4 regions of the Chitinophaga sp. RAB17 genome follow, and region 1 is predicted to be linked to each of the others. Evidence: riboswitches for the same ligand, from Rfam matches in the RefSeq annotation. Region 1 holds a riboswitch; each other region holds the start of a gene.

What was found. A riboswitch is a leader RNA that binds a small molecule or an ion and turns the genes downstream of it on or off. The one in region 1 is predicted to bind cobalamin.
Region 2: it holds a riboswitch for cobalamin, as region 1 does, so the genes downstream of both, metE (5-methyltetrahydropteroyltriglutamate--homocysteine S-methyltransferase) here and AB4Z08_RS15575 (DUF6580 family putative transport protein) in region 1, are expected to answer to the same signal.
Region 3: it holds a riboswitch for cobalamin, as region 1 does, so the genes downstream of both, AB4Z08_RS14845 (TonB-dependent receptor) here and AB4Z08_RS15575 (DUF6580 family putative transport protein) in region 1, are expected to answer to the same signal.
Region 4: it holds a riboswitch for cobalamin, as region 1 does, so the genes downstream of both, AB4Z08_RS30365 (DUF5074 domain-containing protein) here and AB4Z08_RS15575 (DUF6580 family putative transport protein) in region 1, are expected to answer to the same signal.

The regions. Positions count from the first base shown of each region.
Region 1 covers NZ_JBFREI010000004.1:43,045-48,259, forward strand. Annotated here, with positions in the region: gene AB4Z08_RS15570 (TonB-dependent receptor) at 1-2,848, shown strand, start outside; cobalamin riboswitch at 3,021-3,248, shown strand; gene AB4Z08_RS15575 (DUF6580 family putative transport protein) at 3,444-4,037, shown strand; gene AB4Z08_RS15580 (DUF5074 domain-containing protein) at 4,079-5,215, shown strand, end outside.
Region 2 covers NZ_JBFREI010000003.1:779,611-784,825, reverse strand. Annotated here, with positions in the region: gene AB4Z08_RS14895 (TonB-dependent receptor) at 1-120, opposite strand, end outside; gene AB4Z08_RS14890 (FecR family protein) at 247-1,449, opposite strand; gene AB4Z08_RS14885 (RNA polymerase sigma factor) at 1,359-2,102, opposite strand; gene AB4Z08_RS14880 (SDR family oxidoreductase) at 2,332-3,204, opposite strand; cobalamin riboswitch at 3,348-3,551, shown strand; gene metE (5-methyltetrahydropteroyltriglutamate--homocysteine S-methyltransferase) at 3,619-5,215, shown strand, end outside.
Region 3 covers NZ_JBFREI010000003.1:770,729-775,943, forward strand. Annotated here, with positions in the region: gene AB4Z08_RS14835 (glycosyl hydrolase) at 1-244, shown strand, start outside; gene AB4Z08_RS14840 (arabinose isomerase) at 258-1,679, shown strand; cobalamin riboswitch at 1,734-1,941, shown strand; gene AB4Z08_RS14845 (TonB-dependent receptor) at 2,116-4,098, shown strand; gene AB4Z08_RS14850 (DUF5074 domain-containing protein) at 4,110-5,215, shown strand, end outside.
Region 4 covers NZ_JBFREI010000013.1:85,701-90,915, forward strand. Annotated here, with positions in the region: gene AB4Z08_RS30355 (aldehyde dehydrogenase family protein) at 1-1,173, shown strand, start outside; gene AB4Z08_RS30360 (hypothetical protein) at 1,283-1,567, opposite strand; cobalamin riboswitch at 1,926-2,135, shown strand; gene AB4Z08_RS30365 (DUF5074 domain-containing protein) at 2,316-3,446, shown strand; gene AB4Z08_RS30370 (hypothetical protein) at 3,594-4,052, shown strand; gene AB4Z08_RS30375 (RNA polymerase sigma factor) at 4,441-5,034, shown strand; gene AB4Z08_RS30380 (FecR family protein) at 5,150-5,215, shown strand, end outside.

The sequences.
Region 1 (5,215 bases):
CGACATCACGAGAGTAGTGCCGCAGGCCACGAAAGATAATAGTTTTGCAGGCAGTAATTTTCGTTATAACAACGTTACCCTGGATGGCGCTATCAACAACGATGCTATTGGATTCAGTCCGTCTGTAGGTGGACAAACCGGTACCTCCAACATGCCCGGCAGTTCTACACGAACCAATCCAATTTCCCTGGATGCCATCGAAGAAATGCAGGTATACCTTTCTCCCTTCGATATTAAAATTGGTAATTTCACCGGTGGTAGTATCAATGCTGTTACCAGATCAGGTACCAATGAAGTACATGGATCCGTGTATGTTTTTGGTAGAAATGCTTCACTGGTAGGTCCCGACAGGACGAATACAGAAAGCAGCAAGACGTTACCATCTTCTTTCTATGACCTGCAAACAGGTGCCAGGGTGGGTTTTCCCATCATCAAAGACAAACTGTTCTTTTTTACCAATGCAGAAATTACAGACAGACGGGAACCTGTTCAGCAGGTAGCAGGGAGTAACGGATCAGATAATATTTTAAGCCTGGAAGATGCTACGCAAATCGTACAACACAGTAAAAGCAAATATAATTTTGATCCCGGAGAACATCAACTGTACAATACTTTTGCCCGTTCCAAAAAAATCTTCAACCGGCTGGACTGGAATATCAACGATCGCCATCAATTGGTGGTCCGCAACAATACTGTTTTGTCTGAAGCCATGCAAATGGAAAGAGATCAGTTCAATTTTCGTTTTTCCAGTATCGGATTCAAACAGCTCAATAATCAATCTTCCACAGTGATAGAGCTGAAGTCCCGCATCAACAACCGGGTATCCAACAACCTCATCATCGGTTACACCGATATTCACGATTATCGCGAACCCAATAGCAGGGCTGATTTTCCGCAGGTGCAGATTGTAGGACGCACACCGGGAACGACCATCTTCTTTGGCACCGACAGGGAAGCTGCTGTTTTTAACCTGCGACAAAAGACCTTTGAGTTTACAGATAATGTAACTGTTAGAATGGGTAAACATACACTCACGGCTGGTACGCATAACGAGTTTTATAATATCGGGTATGGATTTGTGAACAGCTGGAATGGCAGGGTAACCTATCAAAGTATTGAAGACTTCCTGTCCAACAACCCACAAAGAGTGCAGGGGAATTTTAACTACTTCAACAACAACCGTGACTACCTGTACAACCATCCACCGGCCAGTTTTAAAGTTAATTTCCTCAGTGCCTATGTGCAGGATGAAATCAGGGTTTCACCGCGATTTAAAGTGATGCCGGGTGTTAGAATAGATTGGGCAAATATTCCGGGCAAAGCACCACTGAGTAACCGCACCAAAGAGGCTTTTCGTGATCCTTATTTCGGAACCACCTATACATATACGCCCATGAGTGACATCAATCAAAAATATTTGTCACAACCGCAGATATCACCACGCATTGGTTTCAGGGCCGACCTGAATGAAAATCGCACGCTGATACTGAGGGGTGGGGTAGGTGTTTTCACGGGCCGTATTCCTTTGGCATGGCTGGGATACGCCTATTATAACACCGGTAATTCTTTTGGTTCCATCGATCTGCGAACAAATGGTGTTCCGCCTAATCCTTTCCAACCGGGCACCGATCCTTTACTGCGGCCGGAAAGCAGTCCATATGATGGTATTGCCGCCTTTGCTCATCAGCAGGGCCGGGTAGTGAATGATCCCAATGCCGGACAAACACAGATCGATGTAATAGACAACAATTTTGTGATGCCTGCTGTAATGAGAAGCAGCCTTGCAGTGGACTATACCGATCAGCATGGATTCAATTATTCGCTGGAGGGCATCTATACCAAAACGATCAAAGATGTAAGATTTATACAAATCAATCTGAAAGATAATCCTTCCTACTACGCATACGACACTGCACAACATTTGAGAAAGCAGCCGATATATGCAGGCAGCGTTGACCCGCGGTTGGCAAACGGATACCTGCTTACCAATACTGACAAAGGTTTCAGATACAGTCTTACGGCTAAAGTAAGCCGTAGGTTTACTAGTGGCTTTCATTTCACCGCTGCTTATACCTATGGGAAATCGAAAGATATCTCCAACGGTATCCGGAATTCTATGGAATCGAACTGGCAGTTAAACCAGGCGCTGAATCCCAATGATCCTGCGTTGTCTTTATCCAATTTTGATATCAGGCATCGGATTATTGCTATGACGGGATACGACCGTCGTTGGTCCGATAGGTGGCGCAGTGTGATTTCGATTTTCTTTTCGGCGCAATCAGGTAGTCCGTTTACCTATGGATTCGTTAACTATACGCCGCAAAATACGCCGCAGCAGATCGCGTTGGCATATATACCGGCAAAAGGTGAAACAATCAATTTTTTTGCTACGCAATATGCGGCAGACGGAAATACGATTATCAGTACTGCACAGGAGCAGGCAGCTGCTTTCGATCATTTCATAGACAACAACAAATATCTAAGTTCACGCAGAGGCGATTTTACAGAACGTAATACCGGAAGAACTCCCTGGAATGTAAATGCCGATCTGCACCTTTCGCAGGAACTTACACTCTTTAAAGAGAAACCATTGAAAGACCGCCATACTATTATGTTTTCTGTAGACATCATGAACTTCACCAATCTGCTCAACAAGGAATGGGGGTGGAGCTATTTTTCGCCGAACACCTATAACTCAACTGCCAGTATCGGCCTGCAGCCGTATATTCCTGCACGTAGTTCGCAGGGGTATCCGCTTTACCAGTTCAGGGATCCGGGTATGCCTTACTCCATCGATCCGCTGGCCTCGCGCTGGCAAATGCAGTTGGGGCTGCGATATAGTTTATAGGGATCAGGTGAGAATTACAAATTAGGAATTACGAATTACGATTGGGTGAGTAGATAGTAAACGCGAAGATCAACGTCGCTTATATCTACTCACCCAATCGTAATTCGTAATTCCTAATTCGTAATTCTCAATTCCTGTTGTCACAACATTTGGAGAAACCATCTGCTTTCATTAATTTGCGGCTGCAACTGGTTATTCTAGCACGTATGCAAGAATATTAAAAGGGAATCCGGTGTAAAACCGGAGCTATCCCCGTAGCTGTAAATCCTGCTGCCTGTGTGCCCACAGGTATCGTTTTTTCGGAGTTAATTCCTCCTTGCCACTGTTCCGCTTATCCGGAACGGGAAGGCGACCGAAAAAGCAGGAAAGCCAGAAGACCTGCCTTTTGCAACTATATATCATGTTTTCGGGTGAAGAACATGGATGTATTTTCCCGGTGTTCCGGTTTTTATTTTGGTAAAAAAGAATTTTTGTATCTGATTGACTGTGCCTGATAGCGCATGTCATTCATCTATAGTATGTATGTTTTTTTTCGTGAGAGATCATTTGATTTCTTCATGCAGAATCCCTATTCCCTTTAAAATAACTATTAACAATGTCTGATAAAAAAATTGACCCACGTTTTCTTGTTTTACTCCTTTTTATTTTAGGCGCTGGCCTCATACGTGTATTAGGTGCGGGTAATCTGATGCCTTATCCAAACTTTACGCCGATTGGCGCTATGGCCCTTTTTGCAGGCGCTTATTTCAGTAATCTTTTCAAGTCGTATGCCTTTCCTGTTCTGACATTATTCATCAGCGATATTATCATATCTCATGTGATATATCCGGAATACGCTACGGGATTGCTTTATAGTGGCTGGGCATGGAACTATGCAGCCTTTGCTCTCATGGTAACAGCAGGCAGAGTGATCATCAAAAAAGTAACGCCTCTCCGCATACTTCTTTCCGCCCTGTCTGCCGGATTGATACATTGGATCGTTGCTGATTTCGGCGTGTGGATCAATCATGGTATTAATATTACTACCGGTAAACCCTATATGTACAACCTTGCAGGTTTGTTGCAATGTTACTATCTCGCTTTACCATTTTTAAAGAATATGCTCGTAGCAAATCTTTTTTATTCAACTGTATTCTTTGGTTCTTTTGAAATGCTGAAATACCGGTACCCCAAAGCATTACATGCATAATTGAAACAACTGTAGCTTAATCATCAATCAAATATATAAACATGCGATTTTCGGGAAGTACTTTCTTTGTAGTTTCTATTTTAGCACTGGCGATGTCATGTAAAAAAAATGACGACGCCATTCCCGGTCCCGGTGTGGACAAAACCGGAGGTGCAGATTCTATACATATTGGCGCTACGCTTTCTTATCATCCCAGGATAAACAATCCCGTTGGTGCTACGTTCAGCTGGAAAATAAATGGAAATGCAGTCGGAAATGATTCTGTGTATACGTTCACGGCAAGTGCCCGGGGGGATTACCATATCGTATTTACAGCCAGCAATGCCGGCGCTTCAGACTCAGTGATCTACCAGGTAAAGGTGTGGGGTAAATATGAAAACGGATTTTTGGTAGTACAGGAAGGACAGTATGGAACTACCTCCGGCGACTTATTCTATTATAGTTATGATAGTAATAAGATTGTTAAAGATGTATTTAAAACAGAAAATCCCGGCAAAGATTTTGGACCGACCAGTGCAACACTGCAGTTCGCCACCATCCATAAAGGCAAGGTGTATATGTCTGTAAAAGTAGGTGGGCCTTTGGTGGTAGCCGATGCATATACCATGAAAGAAACAGGGAGGGTAGATCATCTTCCGCAGGAGGAAGGTCATGCCTTTACAGGAATAGATGATGCAAGAGGTTTGTTAAGCGCAGTGGATGGTGTATACCGTGTAAACCTCGCTGGTCCGACTATAGGGACTAAGATAGATGGAATTAATTCATCTGCCGGTGATATGCTGGTAGCCGGAGACTATGTATTTGTACTTACACAAAATGATGGTATCGTTATATTGAAAACCTCAGACTACAGTATCGTTAAGAAATATCCCAAAGGTACTATAGGCTTTGCCCGTACGAAAGACGGCGCGGTGTGGGCGGCAGGAGACTCCGCACTGTTACGCATTGACCCGGTTAGTCTTGCTGTAACTGAAACCCCCGTACCATTTAAAGTAACCAATCCATGGGCATTGTGGTCATGGCATTCAGGTGGTATCACTACCAGCAGATCCGGTAACGAGGTATTCATTGCGGAACGTAAAGATGGACCTGGCATTGGTGGTACGCTGGAATATAGTGGAACCAAAATATATAAATACACAGCTGGCAACGAGGCTTCTTTTGCAGCGCCATTCATC
Region 2 (5,215 bases), on a different contig from region 1:
CGCGTTCACCTGCATACCGGTGGCGAGACAAAGCAGGGTCAGTAGTCTACCGACCTTTAGGTGTTTGGTTGAACGCCGGCTCCTATCATACCGGGTACAGGCAACAGTGCTTAATTGCATACTTGTGCTGAGTTTTGATTAGATAAATGATTTGGTTGTTCTATCGACTTTATTCAGTGCTACGTTGGCTTACCCGCCTGCTATTGGTTGATTTGACTATTCACCCGGAAACGGAGGTGCTGTTCACTATTCATCACCTCTGACAATCAGTTTCTTTCCTTCTATTCTATATGAAATATTATTTGCATCCAACATTTTTAATACGTTGACCAGGCTGCTGCTGCGGCTGATCATACCAAAGAATTTTCTTGGTTTTACTTTGCCTTCGTATACGATTTCCAGATCGTACCAATGGGAGAATTGTCGTAATACGGTGGTCAGGTCTGCGCTTTCGAACCGGAAGTAGCCTTCTTTCCAGGCTACAATTTCGTCTGTGTTGATGCCGGCCACGCGTTTTAGAGTTCCATTGGCACTTACCTGCGACTGTTCTCCCGGTGCCAGTTGCATACTGCCTTTGTCACTGTTTATTTTTACGGCTCCTTCCAGCAGGGTGGTGTTGATAGTGGCTTCGTCTGCGTAGGAGTTGATATTAAAGTGTGTGCCCAATACATCTACTGTGATTTGTTTTACCTGGATGCGGAACGGTTTATGTGCATCATGGGCAATTTCAAAGTAGGCTTCTCCGGTGAGTGCAATTTTGCGCTCGTTGCCTGCAAATGTTGCCGGGAAACGGATGGATGAGGAGGCATTAAGCCATATTTTGCTCCCATCGGCGAGTACCAGCGGATAGGTTTCGCCGGCAGCGGTGGTGAGGGTATTATAGAGTGGGGCGCTGGCTTCGCCGTTTGTTTTTTCGTATACCAGTTGTCCGTTTTTCGTCCGGATGGTACTGCTGCCCTGTTGTGCCAGTTGTTGCATGCCTTTCTGGTCGAGTACAATTTTTTCTCCATTGGCCAGGGTGAGTACTGCTTTGTGGCTGTCCGCGGTAGTTTTCGTTTGTGCCGCCTTACTGATGGCTGGTTGGGGTGTGTGCCACTGCTGCAGCAAGAGATACCCTGTCGGAATAGCCATACCAACCAGGATGGCTGCTGCCGCCGCGAGTTTGAATGTACGGATATTTTTTCGTGGCTGGTGGATAGGAATAACGGGAGATGCCTGTATATGCTTTAACAGCTCTTTCCTGACCCTTTCGCCCGGATCGGCAGATGACAATGCCGTTGCGGGCTTTACCTGCCGGAATGAGGTCTGTAATTCATTTAACAGGGTGCGGTTGGAAGTGTCCTGCCGCAGATAGTCCATCAGCTCAATGGCTTCCGTTGGAGTACATATCCGTTGTTGCCATCGGAGGAGCAATTGTTGGTAATAAGCTTCGTTTCTTTCTGTGGACATGTATATACTATCCCGGAAACGACAGGTAGGGTGGGTGGAGGTGAAAATATTTTTTCAGCGGGGTGGGGATCCAGCATCAGACTGGACAAAAAGAAGACCGGGAGCAGGCCATCACTATTGGTATAAAAGAAAAACCGGATGCTTTTCATGGCGAGGACCATATGTTCTTTGACGGTATTCCGGGAAATGCCTAATTCCTGTGCTACCTCTTCATAGCTTTTGCTTTCTTCCCGACATAGCCTGAACACTTTTTGCCGTTGAGGAGGGAGTTGACGGATTGCTTCGTGCAATAATGCCTCGTATTCCTTCCATATCAGTTTGGTATCTGCATCTTCTGTTTGCCGTTGTAATTCCTGCATGACCTGTAGGCGGAGTGCTTCGTCGGCAGTTATTTTCTTTAATGATTTGAATACATGATTTCGGGTAATGCGGTATAAGTAGCCGCTGAAGGACAGTTCAGGATTGATCCGCTCCCTTATCTCCCAAATCTTTATGAATACTTCCTGTAGTGCGTCTTCCGCAAATTCCGGAACATTTATAAAGTGGAGTATGTAGGTATAAAGTGAGGGGTAGTATTGGTTGTATAATGTTATGTAAGCTTCTGCATCCCCTTGCTGCAGTTTCTTCAACAGAACAGCTTCTTCATTGCCCACTGGATTCGTTATTTAAGGCTAAAATAAGAATTTAGCGATAAAATGCAGCGGTTTTTTTTGGGCAGGATTATACTGATTATACTGACTTTTACTTTTTGATTTAAAAGATTAGGGAAGATATAAGCGGATAAATTCGCTAATATCTTCCCTAATCTTTTTAAATCTTCCTAAATCAAAAGCGTAAAAATCAGTATAATCAGTATAATCCTGCCCCAGACAAAATTCGCTCTCAGGCAAACAGTGCTGCATATTCCTGTATAAAGTGGTCAAAATTGCGGGGTGCATGACCTGTCAGCTGCTGCACTGCCGGTGAAATGGCGGCTGCTTCTCCGCGGGCATAGTGGGCATAATCTTCGATGAGGCCTTCTGCCTGCCAGAGGGGAAATCCTGCCTGTAATAAGGCCTGGAGTAACTGATCCGGTGAAACATTCACGTAGGTGATAGTACGTCCCAGCGCGATAGACAGTTTGGTTGCCAATTCCTGGTGTGTGAGGGATTCGGGGCCGGTAATATCATATATTTTGCCTGCATGGCCGGGAGTAGAGAGTGCGGTGGCTGCTATTTCGGCAATATCCCGGATGTCTACCAGGCTAATCGGCGCCTCTCCGGCGGTGGCGAAAAACTTGCCCTGCTGTATGATGGGATCCCGGAAGCCCAGCAGTCCCTGCATAAATAAATTAGGTCGCAGGAAAGTATAGTCTATACCGGATTCGCGGATCTTTTGTTCCACGGCGGCATGATACCGGAGAAAACGTACCGGCGATTGTGGTGCTGCATGCAACTGGGAAAGTTTTACAATATGTTGTACTCCGGCATGGCGTGCAACATCCACGAAATCACTTTGTAACTTTTCGGCTTGCTCAGAAGAGTTTGTGAGCAGGAAAGCTTTTTCTATTCCCTGTAAAGCGCTGGCCACGCTGTCGGGATTATTAAAATCTCCGATCACGGCTTCTGCTCCCGGTAACGCGTGGAGTGCGCGGGCCTGATCGTCTGTAGTTCTTACCATGGCACGGAAAGGAATACCTTGTGCGGATAACTGTTTGGCCAGTGTAGTACCAATGTTGCCGGTGGCGCCTGTAATCAGGATGTTAGCTTGTTTCATTTTTGTTCGTTTTATGATGTAAAACTCACTTTTTGCTACTGCGCCACATTGTAAGAAAACGAAATCCTGCTGTAAAACGGCCGGGAACTTAAATTTGATAGTTGCCGGGATTTATTATCTTCGCCCCCGGTTCTTTACGTATTACAATCGAAGCAAGTAATGGTTCCCGCTGAAAAGCGGGATTAAAAGGGAACTGTGTGTAAATCACAGGCTGTCCCGCAACTGTAAGTTTTGCGCAGATAATTTATCTGCAACTGTTAAACAATATACCACTGTTCCGTTGGAGGAATGGGAAGGTGTTTAACAGTGAAACGAGCCAGGAGACCTGCCTTTATTTCACTTTGACACTGCTTTCGGGGATTGAAGCAGGTCAGGTTTTGGTATGTAGTAATTTTTTAAGAACAGGTACGACAGATGGACGCTTTTTTAAAGGTCCGTCAACCAATGCTGTATGGCATCCGGGATCATGCCTGTAAGAAACAATTACGTACTATCTTCTCCTCTCTTACACTTTCTCCTGTTAAAGCATTGCTATGGTATGTAGAAGAGCGTGAACATCATGTATCACCTTTTAAACAATCAGCAATGATTATCCACAACTTAGGCTATCCGAGGATAGGTAGCCAGCGTGAATTGAAGAAGGCCTGCGAAAGCTACTGGACAGGCAGCATTTCTATTTCTGCCCTACAGGAAGTTGCCGCCGGTATCCGGTTGCAAAACTGGGAACTGCAAAAGCAGGCGGGGATCGACTGGATTCCCTGCAACGATTTTTCCTATTATGACCAGGTACTGGATACCTCGCTGATGACGGGCGCTATACCAGCGAGATACCAGGCCCTCACCGCAAAACAGTTATCTGAAACAGACCTGTTGTTTGCTATGGCCAGAGGTTATCAGTGGGATGGAGATGATATCACCGCCATGGAAATGACGAAATGGTTTGATACCAACTACCACTATATTGTTCCTGAATTTACCGCCAGTCAGGACTTTCACCTGTTTTCCCGCAAAGTGGTGGATCAGTTCCTGGAAGCGAAGAATGCAGGCTATGCTGCCAAACCGGTATTACTGGGCCCCGTTTCCTTCCTGTTACTGGGTAAAGAAAAAGAAGCAGGATTTAACCGGTTATCATTGATAGATAAATTGTTGCCGGTGTACCTGGAAGTGCTTGACCTGTTAACGAAGGCTGGAGCCACTGTGGTACAACTGGATGAGCCCTGCCTGTCACTCAATCTTTCTGCGGAAGCATTACAGGTGCTCAGCGATTCATATGCGCAGATACATGCTGCCTTCCCGCAGTTACATATTGTACTGGCTTCCTATTTTGAATGTTATGGCCAGCACCTGCCGGCAGTACTGGCATTGCCGGTGCAGACACTGCACCTGGACCTGGTACGTTGCCCGGCACAACTGGAAGATGTATTGCAGACAAAGATCGCCAACAGCAAATTGCAACTCTCTCTGGGAGTAGTAGATGGCAGAAATATCTGGAAGAATGACTACACCAAATCATTAGCATTTATACATAGGGCTATTAAAGTTTTAGGGGAAGACAGAATCGCCATTGCGCCTTCCTGCTCTCTCTTACATGTTCCCTGTGACCTGGATTACGAAACAGCGATATCTCCCGAAATAAAAAACTGGATGGCCTTTGCCAAACAGAAGCTGCAGGAATTAAAGGAGCTTCGGGATATTGTAAAAGGAAATACAGCACTACTGGCCGCCAATGAGGACGCAATTCGCAACCGTGCAGCCTCAGGACTTATTCACCGTAAAGCCGTAAAAGACAGGGTCGCTGCATTTACATTGAGTGATGCCAGCAGGAAAAGTGCCTTTACAGTTCGTCAGGCTATACAGCAGGAGCAGTTTGACCTGCCATTATTCCCGACCACTACCATTGGCTCCTTCCCACAAACAGATGATATCCGGCAGTTAAGAGCAAGATTGAAAAAAGGAGAACTGACGGTAGCACAATATGACGCCGCCATAGAAAAGGCAACTATAGAAGTGA
Region 3 (5,215 bases), on a different contig from region 1:
AGATATTCCTCCTTATACCGCCGACATCTCTTCGTATATGCGGGAGGGTGACAATACCGTGGAAGTGATCATCACCGGTAGTTTAAAAAACACGCTCGGACCCCATCACAATAAACCTCAACCAGGAATAGTGTCGCCCTGGCATTTCGGAAACGTAAAACAGCATCCCCGCGGAAATGCCTATGACACCTATGACTACGGTATGATGACTGATTTTGACATTGAACAACGTGCCCGGCACTAAATAAAGGAAGGATATGACAGCTATTAAAGTGGGACTATTTGGAATTGGACTGGCCACCTATTGGTCGCAGTTTGAAGGATTAAAGGAAAGACTGGAATCCTATCAGCTCCAAATAGCGAGGCAACTGGAGAGTGATGCCGTTGTAGTACTGGATGCGGGCCTGGTAGATTCGGTAGAAAGTGCCAGAGCAGCAGCTACCCTTTTTAAAACCAACGATGTCAGCATCATCTTTTTGTATGTATCTACTTATGCACTATCGGCCACCGTATTGCCGGTAGTGCAAAAAGCCAAAGTACCGGTAGTGATCCTCAACCTGCAGCCAGTGGCGGCCATCGATTACGAGTGGTTCAACGGATTGGGCGACAGGGGCCTCATGACCGGGGAATGGCTCGCCAACTGCCAGGCATGCGCCGTTCCGGAAATCGCCAACGTATTTAACCGTGCCGGCATTCCTTTTTACCAGGTAACCGGCACGCTGAACGATGTGGAAGCATGGCAGGAAATAGCCGACTGGAAAGAAGCTGCCGCAGTAGCCGCCGGCATGCGGAACAACCGTCTCGGTGTATTAGGCCATTACTATAACGGTATGCTGGACATCTATTCTGACCTTACCCTGCAGGCAACTACCTTTGGCGGACATATCCAACATCTTGAAATGTGCGACCTCGCCGCCTTTCACCAACAGGTAACACCCGCCGAAATAGAACATAAAATACAACAGATCCACCAGGAAATGGAAGTACTGGAGGAATGCCCGCCACAGGAGATTGTACGCGCCGCCCATACTGCGGTGGCACTGGATAAAATGGTGGCGCACCATCAGCTGGGCTCCCTCTGTTATTATTACGAAGGCACTCCCGATGGCGAATATGAAGATCTGATTGCTTCCGTTATCACCGGCAACTCCTTACTCACCGCTCACCAGGTACCCGTAGCGGGTGAATATGAAGTAAAGAACGCACAGGCCATGAAGATCCTCGACCTTTTCCAGGCAGGTGGCTCCTTCACAGAATTCTATGGCCTGGATTTTAACGCTGGCATTATTCTCATGGGACATGATGGTCCCGGTCACCTGGCAATTGCCGAAGGCCGGCCCCTGCTGAAACCATTAGGTGTATACCACGGCAAACCCGGTAAGGGCTTGTCTATTGAAATGAAAGTAAAACATGGCCCGGTCACTTTACTATCTGTAGTAGAAACCCACAACGGCAAATTAAAATTGCTGGTGGCAGAAGGCGATTCGGTGCCGGGCCCTATTTTGAAGATCGGTAATACCAATAGCCGGTACCGGTTTTCACTGGATGTAAAAACGTTTGTCAACAACTGGAGTAAAGAAGGCCCTGCGCATCACTGCGCCATTGGCATCGGGCATATAGCCGCGAAAATTGAAAAGCTGGGAAATATACTGGACATTGCTACCGTAAAAGTATGCTAACGAAGCATATACAACCCCTCGCCCCCTTTCGTTTTGAATCAACAGAATAATAGCCTACTTTTGCTCCGTTATGGTTTATCCATGTCCACTCCGGGCATGAATAATTAAAAGGGAACATGGGTGAAAATCCCGGACAGTCCCGCTGCTGTAAGTCTCATACAATGCTAAGGCAACACCACTCAAGGCCACTGTTGATCATTCAATGGGAAGGTCGCCGAAAGCAGAGATAAGTCAGAATACCTGCCATACAACTGATTTTTGAGCTTTCGTGGAATGAAGCTTAGGGATAAATGCAAGCTACAGGATGTTCCTGTACCCGTGCGCTTTCCTAATTATTTTTTCTCCTGTCGAAGGCTGTTGATGGAATATTAACAGGTTTAAAATTATGCGTTTCACTGAACAAGCCTGTTCACTGACTAAGGTATGCTTGTATGTTATGGTCTTCATCATCTGGCCGGCAACAACCATTAAAGCACAGCAGGCAGATACGATTACCACCAAAGATCTCCGGGAGGTGTCCGTTACCGCGCAGCGAACCGGCAGCGAAGTAAGCCCGGGGCAGAAAATGGACGAAAAACAACTCAGCAGACTGGGCAGCCATTCTGTGGGGGATGCTATCCGCTTCTTCTCCGGAGTGCAGATCAAAGATTATGGTGGCATAGGAGGCCTGAAAACAGTGGATATCCGCAGTATGGGCTCCAACCATACCGGTGTATTCTATGATGGCATTGAACTCGGCAACGCCCAAAACGGACAGGTAGATCTGGGGAAATTTTCCCTGGACAACATGGAAGAAATCGCCCTGTATAACGGACAAAAAAGCAACATCTTTCAACCGGCCAAAGACTTCGGATCTGCCGGCTCTATCTATCTTACTTCTCTCAAACCTAAATTCGCTCCGGGTGAAAAAACACATGTGAGAGCGACTGTTAAAACAGGCTCCTTTGGCTTGTTCAATCCTTCCCTGCTCTGGCAACAAAAAATCAGTGATAAAATATCTGCCTCCTTCAGCAGCGAGTGGACCAGCGCTACCGGACGGTATAAATACACCTATGCTAAATACGATAAACAAGGAGGCACCAAGCTATACGACACAAGCGACTACCGTAGAAACAGCGATGTAAATGCGGTACGGCTGGAGGGCGGACTCAATGGCGTTATGAAAGGAGGCGAATGGAACACTAAAATATATTATTATAATTCCGAAAGAGGCCTACCGGGTTTTATTGTCAACAATGTATACGGGCATGTCGACCGCCTCTGGGATCGCAGCCTGTTTATCCAGTCCTCTTTCCGTAAAGAAATTACCAAACGGTACAGCATCCTCCTCAATGGCAAGTATGCATATGATTATACCCATTATAAAACCAGCGACACGGCACAGTTTCCGGTAGACAATTACTATCGCCAGTACGAAATGTATTTTTCTATGGCAAATCAATATGCGCTTACTACCTGGTGGACCATCTCCCTTTCCGGCGATTTGCAATGGAATAAGCTGGATGCCAACCTGCAGGAATTTAGTTATCCTACCAGGTATACCACGTTGGTCGCAGGAGCTTCCGCCGTGAACTTTAAACGATTCAGCGCACAGGCCAGCATACTCGGTACTTTTGTGAATGAAACCGTAAAACAAAATGCTGCTGCCCCATATCAGCAAAAATTTACTCCTGCAGTTTTTGCATCCTGGCAACCTTTCCCAACACCTGATTGGCACCTGCGGACCTTTTATAAACGCATCTTCCGCATGCCTACGTTCAACGATCTTTATTATACAGAAATCGGTAACCGCTTTCTGAAACCAGAATTCGCCACACAATATGATGCAGGCATTACCTGGAATAAAACATTCACAGATAAACTGCTCAGTATAGCTGGTCTGGAAATAGATGCATACTATAATGAAGTTACAGATAAGATTGTAGCGGTACCTGGGCAAAATCAGTTTATATGGACCATGATGAACCTCGGCAAAGTAAAAATTAAGGGCGTAGACGTAAAAGCAAATGCCGGCTGGCAAATCAAAAAGCAGGTGGATATCCTGTTAAAAGCGACCTATACTTTCCAGGAGGCACGGGATTTCACCGACCCCACCGAAGGGTTCTATGGCGATCAGATTGCCTACATCCCCCGCCACAGCGGCACACTCATAGTGAGCGCCGATTATAAAGGCTGGGAAGCGAATTACAGTTTCATTTATACAGGAGAAAGATATAACGCCAAGAACAATATACCAGCCAACTATGTACCTGCATGGTATACCAGCGATATTTCCTTTGGCAAACAATTTAACTATAAACGTACCCGCGTTCACGTTACAGCACAGGTGAACAACCTGGCCAATCAGTTTTACGAAGTGATACAAAGCTACCCCATGCCGGGCAGAAACTGCCGCTTCATTGTAGCGGTTAATATTTAATCAGAAATGTTATGACGAAACAAGTAAAAAATACGTACTTATTGCTGGCAGCCATTGGTTTGGTTATCAGCAGCTGCAGAAAAGATTCGACCATTGTGCCTTCGGAACTCGTCCCCGTAACAACTCCGGAGCCGGATGCACCATATGCAGGCATGTATATGCTGAATGAAGGAAACATGGGCAGCAATAAAGCCAGCCTTGACTATTTTGACTATACCACCGGCATTTACAAGAAAAACATCTTCGCAGAAAGAAATCCTACAGTAGTGAAAGAACTGGGAGATGTAGGCAATGATGTACAGATCTACGGCAGCAAACTATACGCTGTTATCAACGTATCCAATAAGGTAGAAGTGATGAATGTTGCCAATACCAAAAGCCTGGGAAGAATTGATATTCTCAACTGCCGCTATATTACTTTCGCTAATGGTAAAGCCTATGTCAGCTCTTACGCGGGACCTGTAAAAATAGAAGCCAATGCCCCTATCGGCTTTGTGGCAGAAGTAGATACCAGCACCCTGCAAGTTACCCGTAAGGTAATAGTAGGTTATCAGCCGGAGGAAATGGCGGTAGTAGGTAACAAGTTATATGTGGCCAATTCAGGCGGTTACCGCGTACCCAATTATGACCGCACCGTATCAGTAATTGACCTGCTCACCTTCACCGAAACTAAAAAAATTGACGTAGCCATTAACCTCGATCGCGTGAAGGCAGATAGCGATGGCGATATATACGTGACCTCCCGTGGTGATTACCGGAAAACACCCTCTAAACTATTTGTGATCGACACCAAAAAAGATGAGGTAAAGAAAACATTCGACATAGGCGCCAGCAATCTCTTTATCTCCGGTGATACCGCTTATGTCTATGGCTCAGAGTTTAGCTATAACACCGGCAAATGGGTCATCAGCTATAACATGATCAATGTAAAAACGGAAACATTACTCAACACCAATTTTATCACCGACGGTACAGAGAAATCTATCAAAATGCCCTATGGCGTTATCGTCAACCCTGCCACCAAAGAAATTTTTGTAACAGACGCTAAAGACTATGTTTCCTCCGGCACTTTATACTGCTTTGATAAAACAGGAAAAAAGAAATGGTCTGCCATCAC
Region 4 (5,215 bases), on a different contig from region 1:
GCCATACTTACGTCTGAAACAGGGAAACCATTGCAACAGTCCCGCAATGAAATCAATGGCGCCAGAACACGGATACAGTGGATGCTGGAGAATGCAGAAAAATACCTGGCAGATGAATGGGTCACCAATACCGATGCACTCAAGGAAAAAATATCCTACGAGCCACTGGGCGTTATCTGCAATATTTCTGCCTGGAATTATCCTTATCTCGTAGGCGTAAATGTGTTTATCCCCGCGTTGTTAGCAGGTAATGCGGTGTTATACAAACCTTCTGAATACGCCACGCTGACGGCAATTGAAATAGATAACTTACTCAAGAAAGCCGGCGTGGAGGAAAATGCATTTAAAGTAGGTATCGGTGGCAAGTATGCAGGAGAACATCTGTTGGGTTTAAGATTTGACGGCTTCTTTTTTACTGGCTCCTATAAAACCGGCAAATACATCTATGAAAAAGTAGCGAAGAAAATGGTGCCTTGTCAGCTGGAACTGGGCGGCAAAGATCCGCTCTACGTAGCAGACGACATCACCGACATTGCCGCGGTAGCTGAAGCCACCGCCGATGGCGCCTTTTATAACAACGGACAAAGCTGTTGTGCAGTAGAACGTATATACGTACACGAAAATGTATACGATGAATATGTAGCAGCCTTTGTAAAAGCAGTACGCTCCTGGAAGCTGGGGTTACCTACAGACGAAGGCGTATACTTCGGTGCCTTAACAAGGTATGAACAACTGGAAGTACTGGAAGAACAGGTGAAAGATGCCAAAGCAAACGGCGCGACGGTATTGCTCGGTGGCAAACGTATTGTGCATGATGGAAATTTCTTTGAACCCACCATTATCGTAGATGTCAACAACAAGATGAAGGTGATGCAGGAAGAAAGCTTTGGCCCCATCATCGGTATTATGAAAGTAAAGACCGACAAAGAAGCCATACAATTCATGAATGATACCGACTACGGACTCACCGCTTCCGTATATTCCAGCAGCCAGGAGAGAGCCGAAACCATTCTCTCACAGGTAAACAGTGGCACCGGCTACTGGAACTGTTGCGACAGGGTTACAGCAGGATTACCCTGGGCCGGCAGAAAGCATTCCGGTATCGGCGCTACCCTATCACATCAGGGCCTACGGGCTTTTACAAAAACAAAATCGTGGCAAATGAAGGGCTGATCATTTTTTCACCACCACATAACAACCATCCAGTGCATGTTTGTCGGAGGTATCGAATCCGGCTGTCAACAGCTGAAAAGGTAATTGCGGGCGGCAGAAAAAATTGAGATTACTCTTGTAATAAGGCCCGGGAATACGCGGACTTACGATCCGGGTAATAATTCACCGGGTATTTAAAATACCACGTATTATCCGGGAATGATAAGCCGTAGTACACGGTCCCTCCCCAGCGGGATGGCCGCATCAACTGATCTGGTATCAGGATGAGAGGATACTGTCTGCCATTGTACGATGCTTTCGGAAAATAATTGCTCTGCATAAAGCTGCCAGGATTCGGCATAGCGCTTAAATTATCAGGTGCCAGGTCATAAAACGCCTTCCTCTTGTCCTTCATCAGTGCCCATCTTATACTATCTAACTTGCTACCATCATATAAAGAGTCTGGTAACTGCCTTCCAGCGGCGCTTATAAGATCTGCCCTGGTAAATTTTTCCGCTGGAACTAACCTCATGCAGGCATCGGAACGGGTAATTTGTGTAAAAGCGCACATGGGATTAAGTATACAAAACAATACTTTTAAAAACGTTCTCAATGTATAAAGGAATTAAGTTGGAACTATTGTGAAAGTAGTGTTTAAAAGGTTAATAAAATGTTGTCGGCGACAACACTGGAAAAGATGCGTTGATATTTTTCGATGGTGATGCTGCGCATTGCGCCATTCTTTCATTTTGGATTTTACTAATACTTCACGTACGTTTGCATCCACAATTGGTTCCGCCTGCGGGCGGATTAAAAGGGAATCCGGTGCAATACCGGAGCTATCCCCGTAGCTGTGATCCTGCATTCATTTTTGAATGAATTGATTTTCCGGATACTCCATACCACTGTCTGTATGTCCGCAGATGGGAAGGTTCCCGGAAAAGCAGGAGAGCCAGAAGACCTGCCAGATGTTATCAATCATTCAGCGCTTTCGGGTGAAAGGCCAGGAATGTAAGCCTAACGGCATATATTCTATTGTGTAAATATTATTTACCCCTGGGCGCATTATGCAGGTGTGATATCACCGGCTTTTGAGTTTTGTTTTTTTCCGGATACGGTATCCGGACAGGGAAAGGTATGTCATCAATCCAAATATCTATTATATGAAAAAACAGTTATTATCCTCCTTGTTTCTGGCTTTTGCCTTGTTGGTGGCTTCCTGTAAAAAAGAAGATGCACTGCAGTCATCACAGTTACAAAAGTTGGACGCCAATAACAAAACCGGCGTTACAACATCATTGATTACCGGTAAATATGCAGATGGTTTCTTTATTGCCAATGAAGGATGGTTCGGTCATGGCACCGGCGATCTGCACTTCTATTCGTATAGTGGTGACAGTTTGGTGCAGGACGTGTATCACCTGGAAAACCCAACCGGTGCATTAGGCGGGTCATCCAACACATTGCAGTTTGCGACTTTCTTCAACAATAAGCTGTACATCGTAGTGAAAGCTGGTGGACCGCTGGTGGTAACAGATGGTGGCAGCATGGTGGAAACCGGCCGTATTACTACCTTACCGGGCAACGATGGGCATGCCTTCCTGGGTGTTGATGCCACGCACGGACTGTTGAGCGCCAGCGATGGTGTATATCCTATTACACTGCCATCTCTGGTGGTAGGCACTAAAATCAGCGGGGTTGCTGGTTATACCGGCGACATGCTTAAAATTGGCAGTTATGTTTTTGTATTATCTCAAACAGATGGTATCGTAGCACTGAATAGCAGCACTTATGCAGTAGTGAAAAAGTTCGGCGCTGCTAACCTCGCTTTTGCTGCGGGTAAAGATGGAGCGGTATATGCGACCAATTCAGATTCACTGATTCGCATTGTTCCGTCTACCCTGGCACGTACTGCGATCAAACTGCCGTTTACCGTACCTTCTCCATGGGGAGCATGGCGTCATGCAGGTATTACTGCGTCTACACAGGACAGTGCTATTTTCATTGTGCGTAACAACGGTTTTGCTGGTGGTACACAATTATACCGCTACGTAATTGGCAACGCTGCTTCATTAACTACGCCATTTATCACCCTGCCAACGGGTCAGTATTTCTATGGTGCAGGAGCGGCATATAACAAGGAAAAGAATGAATTAGTAGTAACTACGCTGAATGGATCATTCACCGGCAGTATCAACCGGGTGCTGATTTATGATGCCACCACTACTACCCTGAAAAAAACGCTGACCTACAACGGATGGTATTTCCCGGCCATGCCAGTGTTTCACGAATAAAGAACTATAAAATAAAGAAATCCCCCGCTTGCCAATGGCAGGCGGGGGATTTTTTTATCCCGATACTTCACTAGGATATTCAGGATTTTCTGGTTATTTTAATACGATATTTTTTTTCCACGTATTTCACTCTTAAACCATTGTAAAATGAGCGTTAAACTCACTCAGGTATCCACGTTTTTTTGTGCCCTGCTATTGCTGTTATGTTTGGGCGGTAGCAAAGTTGTTGCCCAGGTAGGACCCGTTAGTATTTCAGGACCCACTACTGTGACGCCCGGCAGCGTTGGCATTTATTCACTGGTACCCACCGTTAGTGGCAGCACGTATGTTGCCTGGAATGTCACCGGAGATGGACAGATTATTTCTGCACCACCTAATACCGGTCTGGAAGGCTATGGCATCAACACCTGCTATGTCACCTGGGGGCCCAACATTCAAACCGTTTATCTGACGGTAACACTGGCCCGGAATACTCCGATACAACAGTACACGCTGCGGATAACACGGGGAACGGGACTGAATGGTGCAGATAGTTATGAGGTGGTGAAGCAGATACCTGCTGCGGAAAAAACAGCGGCGGCCAGGGAAACACCGTTAAAACGGTAAGGGCGGAAATTTTCAGCGTATATCCATTGGTGTTGTTATGCGGCATCAATGGATATATGTCATTATTCTTCTTAAAAACTGTGCTCTTTCAATACCGGATTCCCTGCTTAAGTATAAATTCATACTATTTCTTCTGCCTTATACACATATACATAATTAATAATACAAATGCCATTGTGCGGCTACGCTGCTTTTCCCACTTACGCTGATCCTTCTGTATATGCTTATAACAATTAATAATTATAGTTAATACGAATTTATTTATTAAATAATAATATTTGTTACTAATTTATGCAGCAGAATAGATGGCCATTGCCTTTGGGAAACCTGGCTTTTTTCTAGCCATATAAATTGTATTCCACGATATGATTTATATAAAAGAAGAAATATGAATATACTAGATGCTGAATTGGTAGTACGGTTACAAAACCACGAAGTAGACGCCTTTGATACCTTATACTGGAAATATCACGAGGCGGTGTACCGGAATATTTTCAAGTTTGTGAAGGATGAAGTGGTAACAGAAGATATCCTGCAGGACGTGTTTGCACGCCTATGGGAAAAACGACAGGATATCCAGCCAGATCAATCGGTCAGTGGATGGTTGTTTGTTATCAGCTTTAATATGTGCGTATCCTTCGTCAGGAAGAAGCTCAGGGAACAGGCTTTTCACAAAAACATCTTCCAGTCGGACGAGGATGATCCGGTAGCTATTGAACGTAAGAACATAGACGAAGAGCAATATCATTTGCTGGAACAGGCGATTTCAAAATTATCTCCCAAAAAAAGAACTATTGTTACCCGCTGTAAACTGGAAGGGAAAACCTATGAGGAAGTGGCACACGAACTGAATATTTCCCGAAATACTGTAAAAGAACATTTATCAGCCGCGATGATCAAACTCAATGACTATATACAACGCAACGGAGATCACAAGTATATTGTGTTGCTGTTGCTCTTCTTAAATTATCACGATTCATAATCACCAATCATTTTCATATTATATTTAAATTAATATTTTTATTTTCCAAAAAAAGTTCAAAAAGGACCCACCCGTTTTTATCAACTGCGCGTATTTAGATTAAACCATCACGCTAGTGCCCAACAGAAAGGAATATCTCAAACAACTGTTAAATAAAGACAACTGGACTGCCGCAGAGCAG